4 regions of the Robertmurraya sp. DFI.2.37 genome follow, and region 2 is predicted to be linked to each of the others. Evidence: riboswitches for the same ligand, from Rfam matches in the RefSeq annotation. Region 2 holds a riboswitch; each other region holds the start of a gene.
What was found. Region 2 has a riboswitch for S-adenosylmethionine ahead of PZE06_RS22520 (O-acetylhomoserine aminocarboxypropyltransferase/cysteine synthase family protein). Riboswitches for the same ligand answer to the same signal wherever they lie in the genome.
Positions count from the first base shown of each region.

Region 1: another riboswitch for S-adenosylmethionine. It lies ahead of PZE06_RS18305 (LLM class flavin-dependent oxidoreductase); the one in region 2 lies ahead of PZE06_RS22520 (O-acetylhomoserine aminocarboxypropyltransferase/cysteine synthase family protein).
Region 3: another riboswitch for S-adenosylmethionine. It lies ahead of PZE06_RS13255 (methionine ABC transporter ATP-binding protein); the one in region 2 lies ahead of PZE06_RS22520 (O-acetylhomoserine aminocarboxypropyltransferase/cysteine synthase family protein).
Region 4: another riboswitch for S-adenosylmethionine. It lies ahead of PZE06_RS02525 (hypothetical protein); the one in region 2 lies ahead of PZE06_RS22520 (O-acetylhomoserine aminocarboxypropyltransferase/cysteine synthase family protein).

Region 1 covers NZ_JARGEJ010000041.1:5,092-13,774, forward strand. The annotation lists gene PZE06_RS18285 (hypothetical protein) at 1-150, shown strand, start outside; gene PZE06_RS18290 (bifunctional diguanylate cyclase/phosphodiesterase) at 616-2,634, shown strand; gene PZE06_RS18295 (S66 family peptidase) at 3,872-4,903, opposite strand; gene PZE06_RS18300 (ATP-grasp domain-containing protein) at 5,183-6,130, opposite strand; gene PZE06_RS18305 (LLM class flavin-dependent oxidoreductase) at 6,146-7,195, opposite strand; SAM riboswitch class I at 7,302-7,405, opposite strand; gene PZE06_RS18310 (GNAT family N-acetyltransferase) at 7,739-8,272, shown strand; gene PZE06_RS18315 (aminopeptidase) at 8,435-8,683, opposite strand, start outside.
Region 2 covers NZ_JARGEJ010000069.1:9,946-15,180, forward strand. The annotation lists gene PZE06_RS22520 (O-acetylhomoserine aminocarboxypropyltransferase/cysteine synthase family protein) at 415-1,725, opposite strand; SAM riboswitch class I at 1,815-1,915, opposite strand; gene PZE06_RS22525 (alkyl sulfatase C-terminal domain-containing protein) at 1,949-2,326, opposite strand; gene PZE06_RS22530 (MFS transporter) at 2,502-3,770, opposite strand; gene PZE06_RS22535 (thioredoxin family protein) at 3,913-4,221, opposite strand; gene PZE06_RS22540 (dicarboxylate/amino acid:cation symporter) at 4,425-5,235, opposite strand, start outside.
Region 3 covers NZ_JARGEJ010000022.1:32,342-41,024, reverse strand. The annotation lists gene PZE06_RS13270 (iron-containing alcohol dehydrogenase family protein) at 1-563, opposite strand, end outside; gene PZE06_RS13265 (MetQ/NlpA family ABC transporter substrate-binding protein) at 627-1,457, opposite strand; gene PZE06_RS13260 (methionine ABC transporter permease) at 1,511-2,182, opposite strand; gene PZE06_RS13255 (methionine ABC transporter ATP-binding protein) at 2,172-3,185, opposite strand; SAM riboswitch class I at 3,476-3,584, opposite strand; gene PZE06_RS13250 (carbon-nitrogen family hydrolase) at 3,711-4,499, opposite strand; gene PZE06_RS13245 (pyridoxal phosphate-dependent aminotransferase) at 4,581-5,747, shown strand; gene PZE06_RS13240 (MFS transporter) at 6,032-7,309, opposite strand; gene PZE06_RS13235 (alkaline phosphatase family protein) at 7,311-8,627, opposite strand.
Region 4 covers NZ_JARGEJ010000003.1:27,115-35,797, reverse strand. The annotation lists gene fdhD (formate dehydrogenase accessory sulfurtransferase FdhD) at 1-467, shown strand, start outside; gene PZE06_RS02530 (M14 family metallopeptidase) at 483-1,514, opposite strand; SAM riboswitch class I at 1,676-1,780, shown strand; gene PZE06_RS02525 (hypothetical protein) at 1,848-2,108, shown strand; gene PZE06_RS02520 (hypothetical protein) at 2,270-2,446, shown strand; gene PZE06_RS02515 (hypothetical protein) at 2,763-2,957, shown strand; gene PZE06_RS02510 (MBL fold metallo-hydrolase) at 3,505-4,332, shown strand; gene PZE06_RS02505 (NAD(P)H-dependent flavin oxidoreductase) at 4,352-5,329, shown strand; gene PZE06_RS02500 (DUF3896 family protein) at 5,417-5,620, opposite strand; gene PZE06_RS02495 (saccharopine dehydrogenase family protein) at 6,393-7,628, shown strand; gene nspC (carboxynorspermidine decarboxylase) at 7,630-8,683, shown strand, end outside.

The DNA.
Region 1 (8,683 bases), on a different contig from region 2:
CCTTTTTTTCAAAAATTAGGACACTATAAGTTGAAAAAATATACTCCCACAACGATTTTCTTCATCTTCTATTTACTTGCATTAATCAATTATGCTTTTCAAAGGCTTTTTGAGAAATACAAAATACCAGAAAATCATTCCCATCAATAATACATTTTGCCGAACAAGTTAAAATCTAACATGTTCGGCATCTTTATTTATTTGATTTTATTACACAAAGATGGTTAATAAATTGATTTCATAATGATGAAAGTTGTTCACTATCATTACAAACTCGGAAATTCTTGCCTTAAAATTTAGTGGAGGTTGAAAAACGACCAATCAATATTATTTGAGCAGCTGAATTAGTAACGCCACTTAATTTTCTTTCCTAAGTTTCCATTTCTTCGCTATTTTGATCTTCTCATTCGTCCTACTCAATAGAACCTCTTAAGACGATATTTAATTTTTTCAAAGTTCCTGATCAAAACGAGCAAAAATATACTAAGTATTCTATAAAAGAGTGTTAAAATAAATTGTTCAGAAAATGTTCAGAAAGGAAGATTAAAATTGGAATAATGGACAAGTTGTCCTCAGATAGAAATCTATATTTTGGAGTTGACTATTATAGTGAATGTGGAAGGCAGTTATAATTACTATATTGTTGCGCTTTCAGTTTTGATTGCGATCTTAGCATCATATTCCACCTTAAATATCACATCAAAGATTTCGAATTCAAGCAAAAAACATAAATATTTTTGGTTATTATCAGGCTCAGTAGTAATGGGGAGTGGCATATGGTCGATGCATTTTATCGGAATGCTGTCATTTCACCTCCATACCAGTATGAAGTATGATATTTGGCTTACTTTATTTTCTCTAGTTGCAAGCACCGTTTCTTCATTCATTGCCCTATACATTACAATGCCTAAAGATATTAATATGTTTAAAATTGCCTTAGGCGGTCTCTTCATGGGTTCTGGAATTGTAGCAATGCATTACGTAGGAATGAAGGCAATGATTATGCCCTATGAGCTTTCATATGATCCCGTTTTGGTTGCAGCTTCTGTTATTATTGCCCTTATCGCTTCTTATGCGGCACTATTTTTGTTCATTCGTTTCCGCAACCAGTCCTCTTCTAGTTGGATTAAATGGTTATCTGCAATTATAATGGGCATTGCCATCTGTGGCATGCACTATACAGGTATGAGAGCGGCTAGATTCTACACTCAAAGTGATATGATGCATCATAACCAGGCAATCGAACCTATTTTACTTTATGGCGTAACGATAACGATCATCATTATTCTCTTGGTTTCTTGGGGTGCAATGTTCTTTGACCGTAACGTATTGGAAAAAATGGCCTATCAGGATACACTAACAGAGTTACCCAATCGTCATCAAATGAATCGTTTTTTTGAAAAAAATGTTGGTTATCAAAATATCGGGGTTTTGTTCATTGACTTAGATCAGTTTAAAGCCATTAACGACACGCTGGGTCACGATATAGGTGATTTACTAGTAAAGGAAGTTGCTGTTCGCTTACGTCATTTCGTTCATAAAGATCAGCATGTTTTTCGAATCGGCGGTGATGAGTTTCTATTTATTGTGGAAAATTGCGAACAAGAACGTGCTGAACAGCTTGCCGAAAATATATTACAAGTTATAAAAAGGGTTTATTACATTGAAGGAAATGAATTGTATATTACTAGTAGTATCGGAATAAGCGTAGGTTCTATCGAAAACTCACATAGTTCTGTTCTCCTGAAAAAAGCCGATACAGCAATGTATAGAGCTAAACGATTAGGAAAGAACCGCTATTGTGTCTATACGGATGAAATGGGAATAAAAGAAGTACGAAAAATGGAATTAGAAAAAGATATTCGCCTCGCTCTTGAAAATAAACAATTTTATCTCGTCTATCAACCAAAATGGAATGTAAAAGAAAATCGTTTATATGGTTTTGAAGCACTGTTGCGTTGGGAACACCCAAAGCTGGGAACGATCTCCCCAAGTGAATTTATTCCGATTGCAGAAGAAACAGGATACATCGTGTCGATAACTCGTTGGGTTTTAGAGGAAGCGTGTATTCAATGCAAAGTATGGCAAACAAAAGGGATTATATATCCAGTTTCTGTTAATCTTTCCATACGTCTCTTTCAGTTAGATAGCTTAAGCGAATGGGTGCACACGATTCTCGAAAAAGCAAAATTGGATCCACATTTACTTGAATTAGAAATCACTGAATCTATGGTGCTACACGACGTGAACGATGTCATCTTCCAGCTCCATAATATTCGTTCCTTAGGTGTAAAAGTCTCCATGGACGATTTCGGGACTGGTTATTCATCTATCGGCCTCCTAGATCTAATCCCCATCGATACGCTAAAACTAGATCGATTATTTACACATGATCTAGATAAACCAAGTAAACGGGCCATTATCAACGCGATCGTCTTAATGGCTGAAAATCTCGGTCTCGAAGTCATTGCTGAAGGTGTTGAAAAACAAGAGCACGTTGAGTCACTAACACAACTGGGATGCCACGTCATGCAAGGCTATTTTTATAGCAAGCCGATGAAAGGGATAGAGGTTGATAAATGGATCGACAATCATGCTGCTACAAAACAGGAACCTTCAAACACCTTTACTTAAAGATGATGTGATTTGATAATGAACAAATAATAAATGATATATTCGAAGTCTTCCTCCAATCTCATAAATCGATGTGATGCTCACTTTTTACGACGATTTGGAGAAGACTTTTTCTGGCTTTTCGAATAGAATCGCTATTCGGATGGATTTTCCTCTTGAATGTCCGATTTGAACTGCTAATTGGACAGAACGTGGTGCACTTTCCTCTTGAATGTCCGATTTGAACTGCTATTCAGACAGAACGTGGTGCACTTTCCTCTTGAATGTCCGAATCGAACTGCTATTCGGACAGAACGTGGTGCACTTTCCTCTTGAATGTCCGATTTGAACTGCTATTCGGACAGAACGTGGTGCACTTTCCTCTTGAATGTCCGATTTGAACTGCTATTCGGACAGAACGTGGTGCACTTTCCTCTTGAATGTCCAATTTGAACTGCTATTTGGACAGAACGTGGTGCACTTTCCTCTTGAATGTCCGAATCGAATCGCTATTCGGACAGAACGTGGTGCACTTTCCTACTGAATGTCCGAATCGAACTGCTATTCGGACAGAACGTGGTGCACTTTCCTACTGAATGTCCGAATCGAACTGCTATTCGGACAGAACTTGATGCACTTTCCTCTTGAATGTCCGAATCGAACTGCTATTCGGACAGAACTTGGTGCACTTTCCTCTTGAATGTCCGATTTGAACTGCTATTCGGACAGGACTTGGTGCACTTTCCTACTGAATGTCCGAATCGAACTGCTATTCGGACAGAACGTGGTGCACTTTCCTCTTGAATGTCCAAATCGAACTGCTATTCGGACAGAACGTGGTGCACTTTCCTCTTGAATGTCCGATTTGAACTGCTATTCGGACAGAACGTGGTGCACTTTCCTCTTGAATGTCCGATTTGAACTGCTATTCGGACAGAACTTGATGCACTTTCCTCTTGAATGTCCGAATCGAATCGCTATTCGGACAGAACGTGGTGCACTTTCCTCTTGAATGTCCGATTTGAACTGCTATTCGGACAGAACGTGGTGCACTTTCCTCTTGAATGTCCGATTTGAACTGCTATTCGGACAGAACGTGGTGCACTTTCCTACTGAATGTCCGAATCGAACTGCTATTCGGACAGAACGTGGTGCACTTTCCTCTTGAATGTCCGAATAATATAGACATTCTACCAAGAAGGTGAAAAAATTGGACAGCTATTCGACCGAAAAGAGATGGAGCATACAACTTTCTAAATTATTCCACAGCACTATCATGGATCGAAAAAGTCTTTTCGTCACAATTAATTTCTGCCATGGCGCCATATGGCAAAATGAATTTTGGCTCAGTATGACCAAAATTTAAGTTATAAAGAATTGGCAAGTCTTCCAAATTAAATTCTTTCATCACTTTTCGAATTTCCACTTTATACTCATCGTAAAAAGCCTCGTCCTGGGGCTTACCGAAAATAATTCCATTAACTTTATTTAAAATGCCTTGTGCCGCATAATTTCGCAACCAATATCTAATAAGGTTTGGCTCTGGTTTTTCTTCTGATGTTTCAAAGAATAGAATGCTGTTTTCCCAATATTTATTTTCTGGCCAAAGCTCCGTTCCTTTTACAAACTCTAAAACTTCAATACAACCACCAATCAAATGCCCTTGAACGATACCCGTCCCTTGAAGTACTTCATAACCACTGTTCTTCCGCATCGTTCGGCGAAGCTCCTTATTTTCTTCAGTCCACTCTAATCTCTCACTGGTCCATTCTTTTGCAGGTTTAATTTCACCAATCTGTTCATTTGAAAAAAGCGTCCTTTTTACCATTTCAATTGTATATGGATCCATTTCCACATTTTCTGCAAAATCAGTTAAAATCGCGGGACCGTAAAAAGATGATACACCAGCTTTATAACAAAATAAATGTGCAATAGTCGTATCCGAGTAGCCCATCAGTATTTTCGGGTTTTTATGTATAATGTCAAAATCGATATAAGGAAGTAAGCGAATACTATCATCTCCACCTATATTTACAATAATTGCTTTTATCCGTTTATCGGTAAATGCAGTCATCAAATCCTCCGCACGCGCTTGTGGATTCTCGTACAGAAAGTCCTCTCCCTTTAAACTATTTGGCATCGAAATAACTTTTAATCCAAAAATGTCTTCTAGTCTTTTTACACCTTGTTCATAACGCCATTTAAGTAGTGGCTCACCTGCTCCTCCCCAAGAAGGACTTACTGTTGCCACACAATCACCTGGCTGTAATTTTTTCGGCTTTATTAACATTCTCAAACTCCTCTCTTAATAGCATTAATCGTTATGACTTTTTCACCTTCGACAACACTATTATATAATGAAAAAGCCACAAACCCTTATTAGAATTTGTGACTAATGATTTCACCTTTAAAAGGGATAATTACTAATACGTTTGTATTTAATCCCATTTATTTAGGAAAGACTGCAATAAAATTTCTACAATCCCATGATGATAATGGGAGAAGTCACTCCTTTTTACGTATGTTTCAACTGTGGTGAAAAAACGGTACACCACCCGTTGCCTTTTTGTTATACTAGTACGCACTTTTCTTCTAATGTCTTCTTTAGGAATAAAGCCAATTCAAACATTCCATATTTTCCAGCTTTCGCTTCTGCATCAGAATTATAGTTTGTATTGGTATTAATATCATACGTATAAATTGTTCCGTCAGCAGCTCTGATAAATTCTATTCCCGCCACTTGAATGTTATTTCTTACTAGAACTTCTTTATATTTTTCTATGATTTCGTCTTCAAAATGATCAATAATTTGAAACTTAGGCTTCTCTTCTACTTCTTCTCCTACTGGGCAGTACAAATCTCCAATTTGGCATGCATCTGCCGGGCAAAGTTCAAACCCTTCCGAAGTGTCTACCTTAACAGCATAAACAAATTTTCCTCCTACGAACTCGCAACGAGTAATATAGCTTTCAGGAGAGTAAATATATTCTTGTATTAAAGTAATACCATCAACCGGTTCTTCAAAAGCCGCTCCTTCCACATAAGCCTTTAAAGCCTCTATGCTATGAAACAATTGAACGCCTAACCCTTTACCGGCACGGTTGTGCTTCGTAATAAACGATTGTCCGGCAAAGTTTTGAGCTGCCTTTATGATATTTTCCTTGCCAACGGCAGCAATCGTTTTTGGAGTTTTTACTCCAGACTTGTTTAATTCTAAGTATTGTAAGACCTTACTCACTTCCAACCTTAAAGCATTCGGCCCATTTATAACGGTACGGTCATGTGCTTCAAGCCAGGCCAATACTTGCCCGGAAAATTCGGCTGCAAAACGATGATCACGTGTATGAGAAGAAGCACTCATTCTGCTGTAGAAAATTCCTTCTGGTGGCTCTGTTGATAAATCCAACATCCCTTCATCTAAATGCCATTCTTCATATGGAACACCTAATTCCTCTAACCTTCTAGTTAAATGGACTGTCCACTCACGATTCTCATGGATGACATATACCTTACTCATTCTTATCGCTCCTCTCTAGCTTTTTATTAAACTCCGTTTTTGTTCGACTAATGGCATTACCTGCCTTGAAAATCGCTCCATTTCCTCAAGTTGAGGAGAAAACTGTAATAATAATAAATCTAACCCTACTTCTTCATACTTTAAAATGCGCTCTGCAATTTGCGCTGGTGTTCCTACAAGGTTTGGTCGAAGCCCGCGATTAGAAACCGAGTAATCCTGTAATTGAATTTCTTGCTCTAATTGTGATTTAGTCGTAAAGTCTTTAAAGCCAGCATAAGCGCTAGAGTCTTTCACGTTCGTGATTTTTTCAAGCTCAGCCAAAGCCTCTTTCTCTGTATCTCGACAAATTACATAGGCAGCCATTCCAAAGGAGCTGAATGGAGCATTACTCGTTTGCTCACGCCGTACCTTCATATCGGTTATTTTTGCCTCAATTTCTTCAACTGTTCCACCATGCATTACATAAGCATCACATTTTTCTGCAATGGTTTGTTTCCCCTTTTCGCTTTCCCCGCCTGCATAGAGAATTGGATTAGGTTTTTGCACAGGCTTTGGAGCAAGCTTCGTGCCACTTAGGTTGTAGAATTGACCAGAATAATGGAACGTTTCTTCCTTCCACAATCCTTTTAAAACGTCGATAAATTCTTCCGTCCGTGCATAACGCTCATCATGCTCTGTAAAAACCCCACCATATTGACGTGCTTCTTCTTCCCACCATGCTGAAACCACATTAAGAGTAAAACGACCGTTACTAATACGATCAATATTTGCCGCCATTTTTGCAGCTACGGCAGGATTGTGAAAGCCAGGGCGTATCGCCGTCATGATCTCAATTTTATCGGTCACCGCTGCGAGTCCAGCTGCAGTGGACCAGGCTTCTAGAGAGGCATGTTCCGGTCCTTTAATATCATTTAAATATAATTCTGCGATTAAAGTAGTCGAATACCCCCATTTTTCAGCCGATTGCACAACCTCCTTCGCATAATCAAAGGTTGCTGGCATCTTTTCATCTTCAACATTACGCAACCAACCGCCAAACATCGGTAACCAAAACCCATATTTCATTTCTACTCTCTCCCTGCCATTCTAATTAGATAGTTTTCCCATTTATTAAGTTGGAATTGTTCATACATAAAAAGCTCTCCTTCTTAGAAGAGAGCTTTTAACTCCCTTCTCATCTTTCAAGCACAACGCTTGTTGGAATTAGCACAGTATTCCGCAGAACCTGTTGCCGAGGCTTCAAAGGGCCAGTCCCTCCACCTCTCTTGATAAGAAGAAAAATATGATTTGATAATGTTGTATAAAAAGATAAAAATGTTGCAAATATTCAATACATGTTGTCAGAAGCATTGCTTTTAACTAAAAAGCAGCAACGTGAAATAAACTAAACTAAGGTGATAATAGTTTAAATTTAACCAATTGTCAATTAAATTTTTCGAAACTCTAAATATTTTGTCATCATTCTAACTGCGAAAGAGAAGGGCTATATTTTACAAGCGATTTCTAAAAAACTTGTATGTTATACTAAAAATACTAAAGAATGAAGGGACTGAACTATGCGCAGATATCAATATTCATCCCCATAAAACATATTCTGGAGGTAAAATATTGATTACAGAACTTAAATCACCACGCTTATTTTTAAGAAAAATGAATGTTTTAGACAAAGCTCAACTTTTTGAAATTTGGTCTGATCCTGAAGTAACGAAATATATGAATATTGATCGCTTTACAAGCATGAAACAAGTTGAAGAAATGATTCAATTATTTGATACACTCTCACAAAATAATGAAGCGATTCGCTATTCAATCATCGAATTAGCATCAGAGGAAATAATAGGCACTTGCGGCTTCAATGCTATCGACTATGACAATGCTAAAGCGGAAATTGGCTATGATCTGAGGAGGAAATATTGGGGGAAAGGTTACGCTGCGGAAGCCATGACTTCTCTCATTCATTATGCCTTCAACGATTTAAACATAAATCGAATCGAAGCCAAAATTGAACCTGAAAACAGAAATTCCATAAAACTAATTGAGAGACTTGGGTTTAATTATGAAGGAACATTAAGAGAAGCAGAGAAGTCGAAAGGGCAATTTATTAACCTCAAGCTTTATTCCAAATTAGCTTCAGACAAATAACATTCGGAAGAGTGGTTTACACCACTCTTCTTTTTTCGCCTATCATACATTCATCATTCACTGAATGGTTGCCCACCCTTTTTTAGCATAATAAAGAGCGTTACAACTGAATAATCACTCGGTAAAAAAACACTTCTTTGAAAAGGGATAATACAAATGAAACTAAAGCGAAGATAATATTTTCTCCGCATCAATCCATACAATCGGCTCTTTCATGACGCAGTCGATATGTACACCAGCTTCTGTTCTACCACCAAAGGATTTATTGCTTCCGAATGCAATATGTACAGTTCCAAATACTTTTTCATCTTCTAAAACGTTACCTGTTAACCTCGCTTTTTTATTGGTACCGATTCCAAATTCAGCGATCGTCCTACCGGCTCCGTCACCTAATAATTCCAATAATTTTTG
Region 2 (5,235 bases):
CCATGGTCGAATATGGGTGTTATCATATCATGGATAAACTAACATGTCAATGAAAATATGAATCACTTCAACCCAATTCACATAATTTTATTAAGCCAAAAAAGTTAGAACTTTAAGTAAGATGGAATGTAAACTCTTTCTGTATCTATATCCAAAACGAAGTCACCCTCAATTTCCTTTGAATATGGGATGACATCAAAATTATTGAGTCTGCAAAAAAGACTTGGAAAATCTCGATCATAAATAGAGTGTTTTTTTGCCTGGCGAAACATTTCCTTCAATTTCCTCTTAGTATATTTTTTACCTATAAGTAAAGCCTTCACATAAAAACCATCGATTTCAATCATCATCATGACTGGTTGCTAACCAATCGATATAGCTATTTATTTCTAACAATTACTTTCAATTTATACTTTACGCATTTGTCGTTAAAGAGCTTTGACCTGTGGCTGCTTCAATTGCTTGTTCCAAATCTTCAATTAAGTCCTCTACATTTTCAATTCCTACTGAAAGACGAATTAAATCCTCAGAAACGCCTGCTGCTTCTAACCCTGCCGAATCAAGCTGTTGATGGGTCGTGCTTGCTGGATGAATGATTAAACTTTTTGCATCTCCAACATTGGCCACATGTGCCCAAAGCTGCAAATGATTAATTAATTTTGCACCTGCTTTTCTTCCACCTGCAATTCCGAACACTGCGACTGCACCAGCCCCTTTCGGCAGGTACTTTGCGACAAGTTCTTGATCTGAATGCTCTTTATCCCCAGGATAAGAAATCCACGTTACTGCTGGATGGTTGCGCAAATACTCAATAATTTTCTTTGTATTGGCGACATGTTCTTTCATTCTCACATGCAAAGTTTCCAGTCCTAAAACAAATTGAAATGCATTTTGTGGACTTAGGGCTGGGCCCATATCTCTTAGTAACTGAACCCGTGCTTTCGTAATATAGGCAGCTGGACCAAGCGCTTCACTGTAGACAAGATTATGATAGCTTGGATCTGGTTCGATAAAACCAGGGAACTTCTTAGAGTGCCAATCAAAATTCCCTCCATCTACAATAATTCCTCCCAGAGTCGTGCCATTTCCAACAAGCCATTTCGTTGCCGAATGGAGAACAATATCTGCACCATGCTCAATCGGTCTGCACAGATAAGGGGTAGCAAAAGTGTTATCAATGATAAGAGGAATTCCATTTTCATGGGCAATCTTTGCAACTGCTTCAATATCAAGGACCCGCAAACTTGGGTTTCCTATTGTTTCAGCGAAAATACATTTGGTTTTATCTGTAATCACTGCTCTAAAATTATCTGGTTCGGTTGCATCAACAAACTTCACATTGATTCCATATTTCGGGAGTGTGACCGCAAATAAATTGTACGTACCACCATAAAGATTCCCTGCAGCAACAATTTCATCCCCTGCACCGGCAATGTTCAGAATCGACAATGTAATGGCTGCCATTCCGCTAGAAACAGCAAGTGCGCCAACTCCTCCTTCAAGGAGATTAACTCGTTCTTCAAAAACAGTGATCGTTGGATTGTGGATACGTGTATAAATATATCCTGGTTCTTTTAACGCAAAAAGATCAGCAGCATGTTCCGTATTTTGAAACTGATAAGCATTATTTTGAAAAATCGGTACTGCTCGAGCACCTGTTGTCGGATCAGGCGACAATCCTCCGTGCACTCCTAATGTCTCTAATCGATACTTTTTCCCACTCATCGCAACCTCTCCTTATCATTTACAACTGAATGACTTGCATAAATACAAAAAACCCTTCTTTCTAAGAAGAGGGCATACTTCCTGTACTCTCCTTATCTTTCAGAATAAATCTGCTGGAATTAGCACCGTGCTAGTAAATACCGGTTGCTGGGCTTCAAAGGGCCAGTCCCTCCACCACTCTTGATAAGAACTATTTATTTTACCGTGATAGTATCATAGTTTTTCAGACTAAGTCAATTGATTTTTTAGAAATTTCTGTTTTCTCCACTGTATAATTTGGAATAGCTAGATGAAATAAAGACTCTAGTAGTAAGGACGCTCTCATGCTCCCCCGCCATTGCACTTCTTGCGCTACGATGGCTTTTCTCAGCTTTCGTTTTCCTGTTAGGATAGCTTCTATTGCCTGTTTATTCCCTACAATCGAAACATCTACACTATCCTTTTTAAGCCCGCTCACCTGTAACATGCCATTGTCAATTTGTAAACTGACTTGTTCATCGTCTGCTAGTAATTGTACAGATAAAATCGTCTTATTTAACAAAGGGGTTAAATGGCCTCTTTTATTCACTTCGTCTACCATTATGCGGAGCAATTCTAACAATTTAAGCCCTCCTACATCTTCTTTACAGAACTATTTCGATTTTTAGTAGGAAAACCCCTTTAATATTGTTTCGACAAATACCATCAATTTAGAGACAATTGGCAGTGCTGACAATGTGTCGAGGCATTGTTTTCCATACGTTTTTCACGTGAAAATTTCCCGAGAAATATGTTGCTTATTGCGATTGCGCCGAATTTGCTGTCGAAGCACTCGTTGGTCGATTAATGCTTTTAAAAACAATAAGGAAATATATAGATCCAACAAGATAGAGAAACGCTGTAATCGTAAAGACCATTGCATAGCCCCAATACGCACCATATATGATAACAATTCCAGTCGAGACAGGTCCCATCACGGCCCATCCAAAATTAAATACCATTTGATTTATAGAATTCGCTAATCCTTTCACAGAATCATTGACCTTCGACATCATGAGCGATGTTTGAATTGGATTTCCTGCGTTCATTAATGCCTGACGAAATAGAAAGCCGATTGCTGCTAATGTTAGATTTTCAGTGTAGGCTGTAAGCAACAGAAAAGGCAATGATGATAATTGCAGAATGACCACCGCTTTTACCTCTCCAAACTTTTTAACCATCAGCGGCCCGATAATCATCGCGATGGCGGTAGCTGCTTGACCTAGTGAAATGATAATACCGATGATCGAATTTGAAGCCATAAATCTATCTGCAAAATATAAGTTCAAATATGGAATAACAAGACCTGCTCCAATCCCGATAATTAATTGCGCTATCGCAAAAAGGAGGATGATTTTAAAGCCTTCTCGTTGTTGCTGCATCTTCTCTTTTAAAGGGATTTTTTTCTCTTTTTTAATTTCTCGTGTTTCTTTAAACTTTACGATTGGAATGAATGAAAAGAAATAAAATAGGCCTGCTAAAATAAGTGTTAATCTAATGCTCATAAGCGGAGATAGAAACAATGAAAAAAGATCAGTAAAGATTCCCCCAAACAGATTTCCAATGACGCTTGAACCTGTCATTACCGCTGAATAGATGCTAAAAAGATGAACTCGTTGAAAGGATTTGGAATTCTCTGCAAGCCATGGTATCGATGAAACTTGAATAAAAGCCATCGTTAATCCGGTAACGAAAGCTAACATGAGCAGCAGGCTTTGGGCTTCGAAAACCCCTCTTAGCACTAAAACCATTCCAGTGAGAATACTGCCCACTAGCATGACCTTTTTACGGCCAAGACGATCACTTATCATTCCAGCTGGGACTAGAATCAGCGCGGTTGCTAATGATGTCAAAGAAATAACTTGGCCATTTACTTGTTCTCCATAACCAAGTTCACGAATGTAAAAATTATAAATGACCATAAAAATACCAAACCCAATTTGAGCAAAAACATTAGCTAAAATCGCGAGTTTAATATTATGATTGTAGCTTTTAATTTGTGAAGACCACTCTTGAAAAAAGGGCATATGATGCTACTCCTTTAGCTTATTTCGCATTCCTAAATATCATAATCCTTGCCAACATAAAAGTAAACAAAAAATTGCAAAATTAAAAACAGTGTGTCAAAAAGGGGGCTGCCTTTCGTCACACTGTTTTTCGCTCATAGCTTTAAACCGTTTCTTTAATTAGTTCATACAAATAAGGTACTGAATGAAAAGCGTAAACCTTTTTCATAATGCGCGACTCATTAAAGAGCAATAAACATGGTACACTTTCAACCTCCCACTCTAAAGCAAAATTAGGAATATAATTCAAATCACATTTTCCCCAAGTTTCATTTGGAAATAGTTTCTCCACAATTTCTAGCATTTTTCCTGCCACCTGACAGGTACCACATAAAGGCGTATATAAGTAAAGAAAAAAAACATTCTCTTGCTCCATCAAATTGAGTATATCTTGTGCACTCAAATCTTTCATATTTCCCTTGCTCCCTTACATATTTAATCGCCCTAATATAAATAAGGTGAATATAAATATTTATTGATACTTATATCATAACATGAAAAGAGACTCTTCTTGAAAGATGTAATAGAAGAGTCTCAAAGAAAACTTAATCTCTGCACCTTAACCCCAATAGGGCTCATAATGTGTAAAAAGACTAAAGTTTGATTATTAAATTTCTACACTTTAGGCTCTAAGTGCTTCTTTTCTGTTTCTGCAATATATACAGCACACGCTGCATCACCTGTTATATTAACAGCTGTACGTGTCATATCTAACAAGCGGTCAATGCCAATAATAAGGGCAATACCTTCTGCTGGTAATCCAACAGAGCTTAATACCATGGCAAGCATGATGAGACCGACACCAGGAACACCTGCAGTTCCAACACTTGCTAGCACTGCTGTCAAAATAACGGTAATAATTTGCACAATGGTTAATTCTATCCCGTATACTTGTGCAATAAATATGGTTGCGACCCCTTGCATGATTGCTGTACCATCCATATTGATCGTCGCCCCTAATGGTTGAACAAAGCTGCTAATCGATTCGGGTACTCTTAGATTTGTTTGAGCAGTTTTCATTGAAACAGGTAATGTAGCATTACTACTTGATGTACTGAAGCCTACCGTCATGGCTGGGAAAAAACCTGTAAAAAATTGAACAGGATTGCGTTTTGCTAAAAATAATACGGTGCCTCCGTAAGTAAAAACGGAATGAATTAAAAGGGCCCCTAATACGACGACAAAATATAATCCCATTGCTTTAAATGCTGCAAAACCTTGGCTCCCAATCGCTGATGCAATCAGCCCAAAAGTGCCATACGGTGCTGTTTTCATAACAAGATTAACGAGATACATCATGATCTCATTTCCTTGTTCCATTAAATTTAAAACCCCTTTAGTTTTATCCCCTAGAACAGTGAGTGCAAAACCTATGAATACTGAAAAGACAATGATTTGAAGCATCTCTCCTTCAGCCATTGCAGCT
Region 3 (8,683 bases), on a different contig from region 2:
TTATGTAATCTTTCCATTTGCACATCTGCTTCATACCATTTTGCCAATGTATCACCAATTCCTGCGATAAACATTGCTTTTGGTGCCTGAAGTAAAATATTGGGCTCTATTAAGACTAAACTAGCGCAGATAGGATAGACGTCATATTTGATGAAAGCACCAGTTTGATCATATATGACACTAAGAGGTGTCCATGGTGAACAGTTGGATGCAAGTGTCGGAACTAAAATTGCTTGAGTATGAGTCATATCGCAAACTGCTTTTACTAAATCGAGTACCTTTCCTCCGCCAACACCGACCACTGCATCAAAGCCATCCTTCTCGACAGTTTTTGCTAATTCAGTTATTTCATCTAAAGAACACTCCCCTCCATAAGTATGCTCCTGATAAACAACTTCAGAAAACGTTGGCCAATATGGCTGAACTGCAATCCACGATTTCATGCCATGAACAATGAGGATATGTTTAAGTCCTCTCTCCACAAGCTTTCTCTCAAGAAGCTCAAGTGCTCCCTCTTGTAAAATATACTCACTTGGTGCTCCGTGTACGGAAATTGACTGCATATAGAATCCCTCCTCTATAAAAAGACCCACTCATTATCGAAGTGGGTCAAACCATTATATTATTTATTCATTCATCCACTCTGGTTTGCCAAAACCTTGGAATTCGTCATCGATCACCTTTTCAAACGAATCAGATTGAACAATTTCGACAATATCTTTTGCAAGCTGATCATCCTTATTCTCAGCTTTGACAGCAACAACATTACGATATGAATCGAGCATATTTTCCAATGCTAAAGCACTTAATAAATCCATGCCTGCCGCTAGAGCAAAGTTCCCAGGAACTGCGGCAAGGTCAGCACTTTCCACTGAGCGCGGAAGTTGTCCAGCTTCAATCGGTTCGAATTTTAGATTTTTTTTGTTTTCGATTATATCTTTTTCTGACACTGTTAACGGATCCGCATTTTCATCAAGAACTATTAATCCTTCATCTTGAAGTGTATTAAATGCCCGTGCTGCATTGGTCGGATCATTCGGAATCGTAATCGATGCACCGTCAGAAATTTCTTCGATCGATGTAAATTCATTAGAATATATCCCCATAGGTGCAGTTGGAACTGTGATTAATGCTGTTAAATCCATATTATTTTCTTTCGCAAAATTTTCTAAATAGATCGTATGTTGGAATAGATTTGCTTGAATATCACCATTATCCAATGCGTTGTTTGGCTGGATATAATCGCTAAATTCAATCACCTTCACTTTGTATCCTTTTTCCTCAAGGCCTGGGATAATTGCCTTCTTTAGCATGTCACTGTACGGACCTGCTGTTGCCCCGATTTGAATTTCCTTTGTTTCTTCGCCTTCAGCAGCAGAATTTGAGTCGTTGCTCCCACATGCTGCTAAAAACCCTAGTACAAACAATACAAATGCTAATTTTACCCATTTTTTCATCTTTTCTTCCCACACTCTCTCTCGTAAATTTCTTTTATATCAATATATAAATGCTATCTCTTATCTACAACTTTTGCGATAAAATCACCAAGGATTTGAATCACTTGAACTAAGATGACGAGGATAAGAACTGTCGCTATCATGATCGTATTATCATAGCGATAATAGCCGAATCGAATGGCCAAATCCCCAATTCCCCCACCTCCAACAGTTCCAGCCATTGCTGAAAAACCAATTAAACTAATAAGTGTTAACGTAACACCAGAGATAATTCCTGACTTTGCTTCTAAAAGAAGAACATCTTTAATAATCATCCACGGTGTCGCTCCAGCCGCAATAGCTGCTTCAATAACACCTTTATCAATTTCTCTTAACGCCGTTTCTACTATGCGTGCAAAAAAAGGAATGGCTGCAACCGAAAGGGAGACGCTTGCCGCCGCTGGACCAATTTGAGTACCAACAATAGCTTTAGTGAGCGGAATCAGCGCTACTAATAAAATGATAAAAGGGATTGAACGAACTAAATTTACGATAAATCCTAAAATACTTTGAACAGCTTGATTTTCCCAAAACAGCCCTTTATCTGTGATATACAATAGGATGCCAATTGGAAGTCCAACAATGACAGCAACGGCAAGAGAAATTGATATCATGTAAATCGTTTGGAGAAAGGCTGTATTAATATCTGGTAAAAGTTCGACGAAATGTCCGAAATCAAACCCCATCTCGCAACACCTCCACCTCTGCATCACGCTCTTCAATATATTTTAGCGCCTGTTTAATTTCTTCTCTTTCACCCTTTAATTCCATTACAAAAATGCCAAGCGGTAAATCTTGAATATACTCAATAGAACCATGCAAAAAATTCCCCTTAACTTGATATTGTTGTAATGTATCTGAAATAACACCTTCCCCTGCAACCTTTCCACGGAACGTTACTTTTACGATCGGACCTTCACAGCTATTAGCAATGGTTTCAGGAATATCATAAGACACCACGCTTGCAATAAATTCCTTGGCAAGCTCTGTTTTCGGACTGGCAAAAATATTGTATACAGCCCCTTCTTCAACAACTCTTCCTTCCTGCATAATGGCCATTCGATTACAAATTTCTTTCACTACATTCATTTCATGTGTGATTAAGACAATGGTGATCTTTAATTCTTGATTGATTTTCTTAAGCAAATTCAATATTGATTTTGTAGTTGTTGGATCAAGAGCAGATGTTGCTTCATCGCAAAGTAGCACTTTTGGGTTGTTGGCTAATGCTCTTGCAATTGCTACTCTTTGCTTTTGCCCACCACTTAACTGTGAAGGGTAAACATCCCGTTTCTCGGAAAGACCAACCATTTCAAGAAGCTTCTCCACTCTATCAGTTCTTTCCTTAGCAGGTACCTTTGCTGCCTTTAAGGCAAAAGCAATATTTTCATAGACTGTTTTCTGACTAATTAAATAGAAATGTTGAAAGATCATCCCAATTTTTAATCGAGCTAATCTTAATGCTTCACCACGTAGCACAGTTAGGTCTACTCCATCGACAGTTAAGTGTCCAGTCGTTGGACGCTCAAGTAAATTAATGCAGCGGAGCAATGAGCTTTTGCCAGCACCAGAATAGCCGACAATCCCATAAATCTCACCTTTTTCAATGGATAGTGAGACATTATCAACACCATTAACTTCGCCCTTTTTTGTTTTGTATATCTTTGAAAGATTTTGAATTTCTATCATACACAAACCCCATTTTTCACATACTTAGTAAGAAGCTCCTTTTGAGCAATTAAGATTGAAACTACTCTGGTCTGCTTAGAATGCTCCTCTAGCAGCCTTTCATTGACAAAGATAACGGCCTAAAGGAAATATGAACCCGCGATTGCAGTTCTTCCGTAGTAGATATCGAACAGATCGACCTGACGTTTGCAGAGATACAATTTAAAATCAGGCAACTTTCACGGAATAATCTAGTAAACAATTAAAAAATGCGCCCTTCTACTGAAAGACGCATCGAAATACTATATCTCGACTTATCTTTCAGAATGTATAACCATTCTGCAGGAATTGGCACCTTCCCAAAAAAAGGGGGTTGCCGGACGTCATAGGGCCATGTCCCTCGGTCACTCTGGATAAGTTTGAAAATTTTAATTAGAATGTAATTTAGATAATACTAGTGGACAAATTATCTGTCAATAGTTAATTGATTCTTTATTTTTATGTGATGCGCTTACATCGCGGATATCAATCCGTTTCAGAAAAAAATTATTTTTTAAGAGAATACAATTCCTCACGTCTATCTGCAAATACGGGAATCCTTTGCCGCACATCTTCCACTTCCTTCATATCTATTTCCGCGTAAAAAATACCTTCTTCCTCTTCGTTCGTGACGAGGAGCTCTCCCCATGGGCCAATGATCATTGAATGTCCATTAAATTCATTGTCTGGATCATTTCCGACACGATTAACGGCAACAATATAGCATTGATTTTCAATTGCTCTTGCCTGGAGTAATAATTGCCAATGATCAATTCTCTTTTTCGGCCATTCAGCAGGAACAAAGACTACTTTAGCACCTTGTAATACATGAGTTCGGATCCATTCAGGGAATCTTAAATCATAGCAGATGACTCCAGCGCATTCCACGCCGTCAAGTTGAAATCGGTTAAGCTTTTGCCCCGGCTCCATATAAAGGTGTTCATCCATCAGCTTGAACAAATGAGCTTTATCATATTCAGAAGTCACGCTACCTCCTCTTTCAACGACATACATCGTATTATAGAATCTCTCACTCCGCTTTGTTGCAACAGATCCCCCAACAATATTTACTCGATGTTGATAAGCAAGCTCCTGTAAAAACTGTTTTGTCCTCTCTCCATTCTCATCTGCTATTCTATTAAGTTCAGTTAAAGCATAACCTGTATTCCACATCTCAGGTAAAACTATCGTATCACTTCCGTTTTTTGCTGCCTCTTCTATATAATGTTTAACAGCAGCAAAGTTTTTTATCGGTTCACCAAATTCGATATTCATTTGTACACATGCAATTTTCATAATTGCCTCCCTCTAGACATTTTTATTTAAAGATTATAGAATTTGATATAAAATCGCAAATACTTTTTAAAGGTGGAACATATGGAATATTCCGAAAGATTAAAAATGCTACCCGTTCAATTTTTTGCTAGTCTCGTAAAAAAAGTAAATAAAGCCATAGCAGAAGGCAGAGATATTATCAATTTAGGACAAGGTAATCCCGACCAGCCAACTCCAAATCATATTGTTAAGGCACTTCAAAATGCTGTTGAGGATCCAAATATGCATAAATACTCACCCTTTCGCGGCCTACAGGAATTAAGAGAAGCCGCTGCCCATTTCTACCAAACTCACTATGGAGTTGAAATCGATCCAAATCAAGAAGTTGCCATTCTTTTCGGTACAAAAACTGGTCTTGTTGAACTTCCACTTTGTTTATTAAATGAAGGTGATTTGATGCTTCTTCCCGACCCTGGTTATCCTGATTATCTTTCCGGGGCAGTGCTTGCTAACGTAAAGTATCATTTATTTCCACTCAAAGCAGAAAATCAATTTTTGCCTGATTTTAAATCCATTGCAAAAGAACAGGTCGAGGCAGCTAAACTGATGTATTTAAATTATCCCAATAATCCAACGGGAGCGACAGCCGATCTGGCATTTTTTGAAGAGACCGTTCGTTTTGCTAAGGAAAACCATATAACCATTCTTCATGATTTTGCTTATGGTGCAATTGGCTTTGACGGCAAGAAACCAGTAAGCTTTCTTCAAGCAGAAGGAGCAAAAGATATTGGAGTTGAAATGTACACATTATCGAAAACCTATAATATGGCTGGATGGCGTGTTGGTTTTGCAGTTGGCAATGCAAAGATTATAGAAGCATTAAACCTCATTCAGGATCATCTTTATGTTAGCTTATTTCCAGCGATTCAGAAGGCTGCTGTTTCAGCATTAACAGAAGAACAAACTTGTGTAGTCGAGCTGGTTGCCCGTTATGAGAAACGACGGAATGCATTGCTTGCAGCATGTCAGGAAATTGGCTGGAAAGTCGAGGCGCCAGCTGGCTCTTTTTTTGCATGGTTACCAGTTCCAACGGGCTTTACAAGCGAACAATTTGCTGAGCTTCTGCTTGAAAAAACAGACGTTGTAGTGGCACCCGGCAATGGTTTTGGTCAATTTGGCGAAGGTTACGTACGCGTAGGATTTCTTGTTGATGAAGACCGGATTATCGAAGCAGTAAGTCGAATTGGCAAACTCAAGCTTTTTTTGTAGTGGATAATGTGAAGGCTTGAAAAATCTCAAAAAGCAAGCGATGACCGAGCTTTCGCTTGCTTTTTGATCTCGTTTAAACCGATGCTTCACTAAGGTTAAATTTGTTCTTTCTCAACGAATAACCTTTCGCGAAATAACAGTGTCTTTGTTACTGAGCGAAAAGGGGAAATCCCCCTTATATCCACCATAAAATAACCAAAAACACCAAAAAAAGCACACAAAAGAAAAAGCTGATATCAAAAAATCATTTTTAATGACTTTTTGATACAGCTTCTCTTTCATTATTATTTTCCCACTCCATGATCTAGCACAACTTCATCTGGATTAGGTACTCGTGTAAGAATAATAGCTCCGATGATAAATAAAACGATTAAACTAAACACACCGTAGCTTGTATTACCCGTAATTTGTGCCGTTACCCCCAAGAGAACAGGACCGGCTATCGCTGCAAACTTTCCAAAAATACTGTAAAATCCAAAGAATTCATTTGATGATTCCTTCGGCACTAGTTTTGCAAAATAGGAACGACTTAATGATTGAATTCCTCCTTGCGCTGTCCCAACCAGCATCGCTAAAATCCAAAAGTCTAATGCTGAATCTAAGAAGAAAGCATAGCAGCAAATGAAGATATAAATAAAGATACCAACCATAATCATTTTTTTATCTCCATATTTTGTACCAAACTTCCCAAAAATGACCGTAAATGGCGCTGCCACAACTTGAGTGATGAATAAAACGATAAGAAGTGTCGAAGAACTAATTCCTACATCAGAACCATATGCAGTCGACATTTTTATTATAGTAGAAACTCCATCAATATAGAAGAAATAAGCCAGTAAAAATAAGAATAACGGACGGTACATTTTTATATTTTTAATTGTCTTATATAGCTTTTTAAAGCTCGCCCTAACTGGGTTAGGAACTCTTTCAACATAGTATTTTTGCTCCACATTTTTCAACATCGGAATGGTAAAAGTTCCCCACCATAATGCCGTGATCACAAAAGCTATTTGACTAGCTACTGTTACTGATAGAGGAATAATACTTTCCTGTGCAAGAATAATAATTGCAATTGAAATAATAAATGGAATCGTGCTGCCGATATAACCGATAGCATAGCCATGAGCTGAAACTTTATTCATTCTCTCTTCCGATGTAACATCAACGAGAAATGCATCATAAAAGACATTAGCACCGGCAAAACCTACCGATGTGAGCACAAAAAACACTAATAAAATAAGCCATTGATCTGAAGGAACTACAGCTAAAAGCAAGGTAAAAACCACCCCAAGGGCAGTAAAGAAGACAAAGAAACGCTTCTTAAATCCTTTGAAATCAGCAATTGTTCCTAAAATTGGTGCTAAAATTGAAACGATCAATGTTGCTATTGAATTGGCATAGCCCCAATATGCGGTCGAGGTTGCGCCCGAAATTCCTGCCTCAGTGGCAACTGATTTAAAATATAATGGCATAATCGCTGTCACAATCACAATTGTATAAGCAGAATTGGCCCAATCATAGAGGGCCCAGCTTTTCTCTGGAGTACTGTATTTTTTTCCCACATTAATCCCCCTCTAATAACTCTGAAATCACTTGTCCATCTATCTTGCCCAAATCTACCCCAATCAACTTAGCTAATGTTGGCCCAATATCAATAAGTCTAGCAAATGGCACTTCAGCATTTGTTCGAACCCCTTTGCCAGATGCAAGAAAAAATGTCTTATATTCTTGTTTATTGGGGGAGTATCCATGCGAAGCTAACATATATTTATCATTTTCTCCTCGATTATGTAAATTGACGATGTTTATATACTCACCAAAATGGTCTTCAATAAAATAATATCCAAGCTTCGCTTCCAACATGAAGCAGCATTCAGGGTCTGCCCCTAATGCTGACGCTTCATCTTTCGTCAGCACCATTTCAATACCGTGCTCTTGCTCTTGCATTAAATCATGAAGGAGCTTTTTTAGCTTATTCTGTGTTTCACTATCATTTTTATCTTTAACATAAATATATGCTGAACCATCACATCCTTTACAGTATGCTTTCCAATCAGTCACTTTCCCTTTTCCATTAACAGTCATTAATCCATTGTTGCGCAAAGCGACATTTATCTTAACGGCTTTGTTTTCATCCAGTGCGGCATGATCTCCCAGTACGACAATGGTCGTTTCTGCAAGATCACCATTTTCTTCTATAGCATCAAGAATGGTCCCTAGTCGATCATCGTGGCGGTGAAGCGCTTCAACTGCTTCTTCTGAATAAACCCCGTAAGAATGTCTCATCGCATCAAGATCGGTAAAATGAATGAGCATTAAATTTGGTCGTTTCGTTCGGAGCGTATGGACAGCTGATTCTAATACAAAATCATCCAGCTCAGGTTGGTGCAAACCATTGCGGATATGCCCAAAAAGCTTATTTAATTCCCACTGATAGAGCGGGCTTCCATTCATTAACGAGACAATGATTTGATGTTGCCATCTACGGTTGGCAAAAATTTCTGGCAAATTATAATCGATTGATTTCGCTTTTCCAGTAACCGGCCACAACAATGCAGCAGTCGTCAAATTGGCTTTATGGGCCTCATCATACAAGGTTGTCCCCTTTATGTTCCTTCTGTACCAATTCCAATCAGGAGAACGATTTCCAGGCTGTAATAAAGTATTATTAATAATGCCATGATGTTTTGGTAGCCTTCCGGTAACAATGGTAGTATGACATGGATATGTCAATGATGGATAGATCGTCTCCACTTCACGAATAAATGAGCCAGTCTTAAAAATTCTTTTAAAATTTGGAAGTTTTTTTATAATTGGATAATCTTTCGCTGACAAACAATCCAGTGAAATGACCAATAATCGATTGGTTAATGCTGCCATCCTTGACTCCCCTTACATTTCCTGATAAAGGAAATGAATGATCTTTATTTCCATTG
Region 4 (8,683 bases), on a different contig from region 2:
TAAACAAGTTTCAAGTAAAGTTATCAATTGAAAAAGTGTTTCACCTTATGGCTAAAATGGAAGAATCTGCGAAAGTTTTTCAGCAAACAGGTGGAGTTCATAATGCGGCACTTTGTGATCAAAACGGGTTTATTTTAACGAGAATGGATATTGGCCGCCATAATGCTTTAGATAAAATCTATGGCCACTGCATGAAAAATAAGCTTACCATTCGCGATAAAATTTTGGTCTTCAGTGGCAGAGTTTCTTCTGAAATTTTGATAAAGGTTGCGAAAATTGGATGTGAAATCATTCTTTCCAAGTCAGCACCAACCGAATTAGCTATAGAGCTAGCGGAGCAGTTAGGCATTACGACGATTGGCTTTATTAGGGGGCAATCTTTGAATGTTTATACATTTCCAGAGAGAGTATTAATTTCTAATTATATTGACAAAGAGGAATTTTTTCCAAACAAAAAGAGCATTTAAATGCTCTTTTTGTTGCTATTCTTTGGTTTTTTGCAGCGCTTTTTCAGCGAGAAACAGGCCGATGGCTTTATTGCGCTCCCAAATTGACGGGAAGGCAATAAGCGGTAAGCTACTGTCTTCAATTAAAGAGCCGATTTCTACTGTAAAAGCAGGTTTTTCAAATTCTTGTACAAACCAATCGGTAAAGCCGCCACCCTGTTGGTGAAAAGCGGGCTCCTCTAATTCGTAATTTGTTATCTCAGCAACTTTTTCAGCAATTGTATAATAATCATCGGTAAAGTTAGTTGTATGGGTTAGACCCCATTGATGATAGCCCCAAAAAATCATATTTCCAGATGAATGATAAGACACGGCAATTTCTGGTTTAATGTTACGGGTAAATTCAACCAGTGCTTTTACTTCATCTGCCTCTAATGGTCTTCTACCCTTGTAAAATTGGTAGTTAGGTCTCCTATTAACTCCTTTTAAATTTTCCCAATTGGCAGGATATTGGCGGTTTAGATCAATTCCGTGAATATTTGCTTTCCAACGAATAAAATGAATTGAGCCTTCATTCATTTCTATTAGACTCCAGTGAATATTGGTAGGAAAGGCATGGAGTCCGAATTGTTGCAACGTTACTCCGTCAGGATTCACCATAGGGACAAACCAGATCGATACTTGATTCAAGATATTTGGACTAAAACCATCTATGTTTTGATTACTTTCGTATGCTGTTAAATACGTATGAAGCATTTTCATTAATAGAGCACTGGTCATCCATTCTCTGGCGTGATGAGCACCATGTATTAAAATGTTCCGTTTGCCATGTCCTAATTTAATTGCCCATACTTTTCTTCCATAAGTAGTGGTGACAAGTGCTTTGTAAGTAACCATGTCTGGGTAGAGCTCCGAAAGTTTATTTAAGTCTTCAGTTAATGCTTCATACGTATAGACCGTTTTCGTGTTAATGTCATGGGTGCGGCTGGAAGAAGGGGTGGCTGGAATAAACAAAATAATCACGATCACTAGCCATTCTATTTGCAGCAGCTTTTTGAATGTATTCATATTCTTTATTCTGCTTTAAGCATGACATTTTCATGTAGCAATTTTTGATTAAGCGCTTCGAACAGAAATATTTCATTGCAATTGAATATATTTCAAACAAAAATAAATGAAGAAATAATTGAAATTCGTGAATTATTCTGTCTATAATAAGAGTAATTGAATCGTTATCAAGAGTGACCGAGAGAACTGGCTCTAAGACGTCACAGCAACCTGTATGTATGCAAGGTGCTCCAACCAGCAAAGCAGATGGCTTTGGATGATAAAACGGTAGGAACTCCTTTTGTATCCAATGCAAAAGGAGTTTTTTTGTGACCGTAAAAGGAGATGGATTGTATGAATATTAGTGGGGCGGCAAGAAACTACATGGCAAAATATTTTAATGAGGAGGATTTTTTAATTCATGTATCGAAAACAATTGAGCGTCAATTGCTGGAATGGGATGATTCTTATAAGGTCATGATCATGAAATTGGAGAATTATCTTTGGACTGCGAGAAATGGCATCAATGATTATGAACTGGAACTTTCTGAGAATGAAATTAAAGTTTTGCAAAAAAAAAGAGCCATATGCATTAGATCGAAAAATATGGAATGAACTACAAAAACAAGGCCTCACAATTTTGAACGGCGATGGAAATTATTTAGATCAGATTTTTTGATCTTTTTGAATTGAATCACTTTTTTCGACTCGTCGCATATAATATCTTCGGTGTGAAATAAGGTAACTCTTCTCTATTGGAGGAGTTCATCTTTATTTTGCTTTCTGTACTATTAATATGTGAAGGGAAGGAACGAGTTATGAAAGAAAAGCAAATGATCATGAAGAGAGAGAATAGTGGCCCGAATAGTAGTGGATTTAAAGTTATTAAGGTTGAGATTTCTACATCAGTAGAATCATTATATGCAGTCTGCACACCTGTTAATCTAAAATAGAAAAGCTTTAACTAACTTAATGTTCAGTAATTTGACAATTTTTTTATTTTTTGTCGAAATGCTATTATAATATAACGAATATTTTGCGGTGAGTAGAGAGACATTTTATATCATTTCTATATATATGAAGGTTTCATAGACGATAATATAGTATTTCGAAATTATTTTCAGTTTTTTGACCCATTAGTTGATTATTTACATGCTAGTTGGACTGTGTTACTATCAGTGATGCTTTGATAGTTAGGAAAACGAAATTTTAACAGTTTTTTCTATTTATTAAAGCAAGCATTTAAATTTTCAGCGGGGTGTAGTTTAGATGAAAGAGCAGAATTTAGTTCCGTTTGAAAATACGGAATTACTTAAAGAGATAAGTGTTCTTCGCTCCAAAAAGAACGAACTATATCACAAAAGCGGCCCAAATAGTCCAATCTATCTTGATCTAGCTTTAAAGCTTGACTTTTTAGAGACTCAATACATCGAAGAAAAAATAGGTCATCTTATTAAAGATTAGCTTCTGTATGGCTAATGAAAGAATTAGATTATTCATCCATAAAGTGAGAACTTTCATTATTGGGCAAAATGAGAAGAGCATTATGAAGATGCTCTCAGGCTGTTGACAAACGCTCGCTTTCTTTGTTGCTTCACCTTGTCCAGTGCTCATTACCTTCTATGGTAACTCCGCTCTTCCCAAGGCTTCGCGCCTCGAAAGACAAACGTTTTCAATCAGCCTGAAGGTAACTGCCGTCTAATATTTTTGAGCTTTGTCTTCACTCTGAGAGCATTATGAAGATGCTCTTTTTTTTATTGCTTAGAAACTGTTGTTGGATATTAGTGTATCGAAGTTTAGTGAAAGCTTTCATCGTTTGTACCTGCGATGATCATGAAAGACAACGCTCTTTATGCCTCCTCACAATAGCATCCTTACTATAATCAATTATGATCAATTGATGCATATCGATATAATTTAAAGTGTTTTGAATAAATTGAAAATTTATAATGAATAGTCATTCATTTTGTGTTATCTTACATGTAGGTACAGTTGAAGGTGTGGTGGTTATTTGCTTGTAAAAAAACGGTCCGTTAAGGGTGAGAAGAGTAATGTCCGTTATATCGAAGGACTTGTTTCTTTTCATAATGTTCATTTGAATGTTTATTGTTTTGAACTAGATGGAGTTCTTATTGATACAGGTGCGCAAGTTTTACTCAATGAATTTATCCCTTTTTTTGCTGAATCTACTCTTGAACAAGTTGTAATCACACATTATCACGAGGATCATACAGGGGGTGCAGCCTATTTACAAAGGACATTTAAGCTTCCAATCTATCAAAATGAGATGACGATTGAACAATGTGCAAAAAAAGCAGATTATCCTAAGTATCGCAAGTTTTTTTGGGGAAAAAGAAAGCCCTATGATGCACATCCATTGTCTAAAACTTTTTCATCTCGGACTGCAACTTGGGATGTGATTGCCACTCCTGGCCATACGAGCGATCATCTGTCTTTTTTAAATCGGGAAACAGGTCAATTATTTTCGGGTGATTTATATGTGACTGTGAAAACAAAACTTGTTTTACGTGAAGAAAACATTCCCCTTATGATTCAATCTATTGAAACGGTATTGACATATGATTTTGATGAAATGTTTTGCTGCCATGCAGGTTTTGTCAAAGATGGGCGCAGGGCGCTGACAAAGAAACTTCATTATTTGCAAGAGTTACAGGGCAAAACGTTAGCTTTACGAAAACAAGGGTTAACAGAATTTGAGATACAAGCGGAGCTATTTAGCAAGAAATATCCAATTACCTTTTTTTCTTCAGGAGAATGGGATTCCATTCATATCATCCGTTCTATTTTACGAGAAAATGCTTTAGAAAAATGGGAGTAAATATTTTGGAGGGAGAAAAATGTCTATGATTCCATCGATTCTTCGAAATTTGCGTATTCCGGTCATCGGTTCACCTCTTTTTATTATTAGTAATCCGAAACTTGTAATCGAACAATGTAAGGCGGGAATTGTCGGTGCAATGCCTGCCCTCAATGCACGACCTGCATCCCAATTAGACGAATGGCTTGCAGAAATTACTGAGGAACTGGCTGCTTATAATGTGAAGCATCCAGAGAAGCCTGCAGCTCCGTTTGCGATTAATCAAATTGTGCACAAATCCAATAGTCGTCTTGAACAGGACATGGAGCTTTGTGTGAAGTATAAAGTTCCCATTATTATTACATCGCTTGGGGCAAGAGAAGAGGTGAATGTTGCTGCACATAGCTATGGTGGGATCGTTTTTCATGATGTTATTAATAATCATTTTGCCCGGAAAGCCATTGATAAAGGCGCTGATGGGTTAATCGCAGTAGCTGCTGGTGCTGGCGGCCATGCAGGAAGTAAAAGTCCATTTGCATTAGTACAAGAGATTCGGGAATGGTATGAGGGACCTCTCGCATTAGCCGGCTCAATCGCTAATGGAAGCGCTATCCTTGCTGCTCAAGCGATGGGTGCAGATTTTGCCTATATTGGTTCGCCGTTTATTGCAACAAAAGAAGCGAGGGCAGCGGAAGAATATAAGCAGGCAATTGTTGACTGTAATTCAGATGATATTGTTTACAGCAATCTCTTTACAGGAGTCCATGGCAATTATTTGGCTCCTTCGATTCGCGCGGCAGGTTTGGACCCAGATGCATTGCCGGAAAGTGATCCCTCGAAAATGAATTTTGCTGGTGATGCGAAGACAAAGGCATGGAAAGATATTTGGGGAAGTGGTCAAGGGATTGGAGCGGTTAAAGAAATTTCGACTGCTGCTCAATTCATAGAGAAGTTGCATAATGAGTATGTTATGGCAAAAGAGAAGTTATGGAAGTCGAGTCATCATTTTGCGCAATAAAAAGAGAGCTTGCTTGCGCAAGCTCTCAAGTTTTAGAGAAGGTCCAAATCCTCTTGTGGTTATTTATAGACTTTTCGAGTTAAGCTATTATTCGTTATTGCTCGTCCCTTCAATGAGGGTCCCTCGTTTATAGTGGTTCATTTCAGTTAATTCAATGATATAGTCATAATTATCAATCGCATTTTGAATTTCAACTTTTTGTTCGCTTAGTAAATTTGGATCCTTTAATTTATCCTCTAGGTGATGCTTCTTTTCTACCAATGTTTGTTTGATTTCCTGATAGTTCACCATAAACACCCCTTTAAGACATAGTACGAAGTAAGCGCTTTCTATATCTAGTATATAGATATTCTATCGATAGCAATCACAATAAGTATTAACAATTTGTGAAACATTTTTACTCGTCAATATTTAAGACGATGACCAGAATTTCAGTTATTTTCTGAGTCATTGATGGTGTCCTTTGATTAGTACATCTTCATAAAATGTGATTGGGCAGGCGAAGTAATAATGGGGAGCTTAAAGAAGTGTTGTGAGATTTAATTTCAACATTTTTTAATTTTTTTCTAGCATTTTTAGATGATTGTTGTTAATATAGTGAATGAATTATTAATGGAAAGCAGATAGTCAATATTAGAGTCTTTCCAAGCAGATAATTTTGACCACTTTTTCTATTCGAAAAAGTTAAGGCATCGGTTCGCCGGGTCAAATGCCGATTGGCAACTTAGTTGCCTTATTGATTGAGTTAAAAGCTCAAATTTTATAAGTTGGTTACTTTACAACCAGTGTGCGGATGCATATCAACTTGTGAAACGGTCAATAAGAGTGGTAAAAGTAATTATTTGCTATATAGACTCTGAACCTATTGATATATTTAAATATTTTAAAAGCTCTCCATTCATGATCAGTTAAATACATACTATTTTCATGTCTTTAATCAGCTTTTAAATATTTATGTTTATATCTCAAGCAAGTGATACGCAAGCCTTTGCGTTCTTTCACTTGCTTTTTTATTTGTTCTTTGGCCGTGAGCAAAAATCTTATGGAAAAGGGGAATGAAAAAATGGGAAAAGCTCTTATTATCGGTTGTGGTGGAGTGGCATCAGTTGCTATCCATAAATGTGTGCAAAACAGTGAGGTATTCGAAGAAATCTGTATTGCGAGCCGAACAAAATCAAAATGCGACGATTTAAAGGCAAAATTAGATGGTGGTAAAACAAAGATTACAACTGCACAGGTTGATGCCAATAATGTTGAAGACCTTATTGCTCTGATTGAAGAAGTGAAACCGGATATCGTGATGAATTTAGCATTACCTTACCAGGATTTGACGATTATGGATGCTTGTCTTGCAACAAAAACCCATTATTTAGATACAGCAAACTATGAGCCTGAAGATACAGCAAAATTTGAATACAAATGGCAATGGGATTATAAAGAGCGTTTCGAAAAAGCTGGCATTACAGCTTTGCTAGGGAGCGGCTTTGATCCAGGGGTAACGGGTGTATTCACTGCACATGCGTTAAAGCACCATTTCGATGAAATAGAGTATATTGATATTCTTGACTGTAATGCAGGGGACCACGGTTATCCATTTGCTACAAACTTCAATCCTGAAATCAATATTCGCGAGGTTTCAGCTAATGGCAGATATTGGGAAAAAGGTGAATGGATTGAAACAAAGCCGATGGAAATAAAGCGCGTTTATGATTTCCCTGAGATTGGTGAAAAGGATATGTATTTACTTTATCATGAAGAGCTTGAATCTCTCGCAAAAAATGTCCCAGGACTTAAGCGTATTCGCTTTTTCATGACATTTGGGCAAAGTTATTTGACCCATTTAAAGGCTCTTGAAAATGTGGGAATGACTTCCATTGAACCAATTGAATTCGAGGGAAAACAAATCATCCCGTTACAATTTTTAAAAGCTGTCCTGCCTGATCCAGCTTCCCTTGGACCTCGTACAAAAGGGAAAACAAATATTGGCTGTATTTTCCGTGGTAAAAAAGATGGCAAAGAGAAAACCTATTACGTTTATAATGTTTGTGATCATGAAGCATGTTACGCAGAGGTGGGTTCTCAAGCAGTTTCTTACACAACAGGAGTGCCTGCAATGATTGGAGCAATGATGATCATGACTGGAAAATGGAATAAACCTGGTGTTTATAATATTGAGGAATTTGATCCTGATCCATTTATGGAAGCATTAAACAAATGGGGACTTCCATGGCAAGAGGATTTCAACCCAGTGCTTGTTGATACGGATGAAACTGCAAAAGAACCGGAGCTAGTCAGATAGTATGCGTTTTGAACAATTACCGACACCAAGTTATGTAGTGGATGAAGCCCTTTTAGAAAAAAACCTGCAAATTTTAAAAGGAGTCATGGAAAGGACTGGAGCGAAGATTATTCTCGCGCAAAAGGCATTTTCCATGTATTCTATGTATCCGCTTATTGGACAGTATTTAAGTGGAACTGCAGCAAGTGGGTTGTATGAAGCGAAGCTCGGATATGAAGAGATGGGAAAGGAGAACCATGTCTTCTCCCCAGCATATCGAGAAGATGAGATAGACGAGATTATTTCTTATTGTGACCATATTATTTTCAACTCGTTTTCACAGATAGAAAAATACCGTGATAGAGTGTTAAAGGCTGGAAAGAAGATTGGCCTTCGCATAAATCCAGAGTGTTCTACTCAAGTGGGTCATGATATTTATAATCCTTGTGCGATCGGCTCTCGATTTGGTGTGACAATAGAGCATTTTCGTCCAGAGCAATTGGAAGGGGTTTCCGGTTTCCATTTTCATACTCTTTGTCAGCAAAATTCTGATGATCTGGCTACAACTCTTGATGCAGTTGAAGAAAAGTTTGGCCCTTGGCTTTCACAGCTCGAATGGATTAATTTCGGTGGGGGCCATCATATTACTCGTGATGACTATGATATTCCATTGCTGGAGGATTGTATTAAAAGGATGCAGGAAAAGTACGGCTTGAAAGTGTATCTTGAACCAGGCGAGGCAGTCGCGCTAAATGCTGGATTTTTAATTACAACCGTACTAGATACGATGAAAAACGGGATGGATATTGCTATTGTGGATACATCTGCATCTTGCCATATGCCTGATGTGTTAGAAATGCCTTATCGTCCGCCGCTTCTTGGTTCTGGTGAGGCAGGCGAGAAAGCCTACACATACCGTCTCGGAGGGCCAACATGTCTATCTGGAGATAATATTGGCGATTATTCATTCGATGAGCCCTTAAAAGCTGGAGACCGACTTGTTTTCGGTGACATGGCTATTTATTCAATGGTTAAAAATACGACCTTTAATGGAATGGCATTGCCTTCTATTGCCA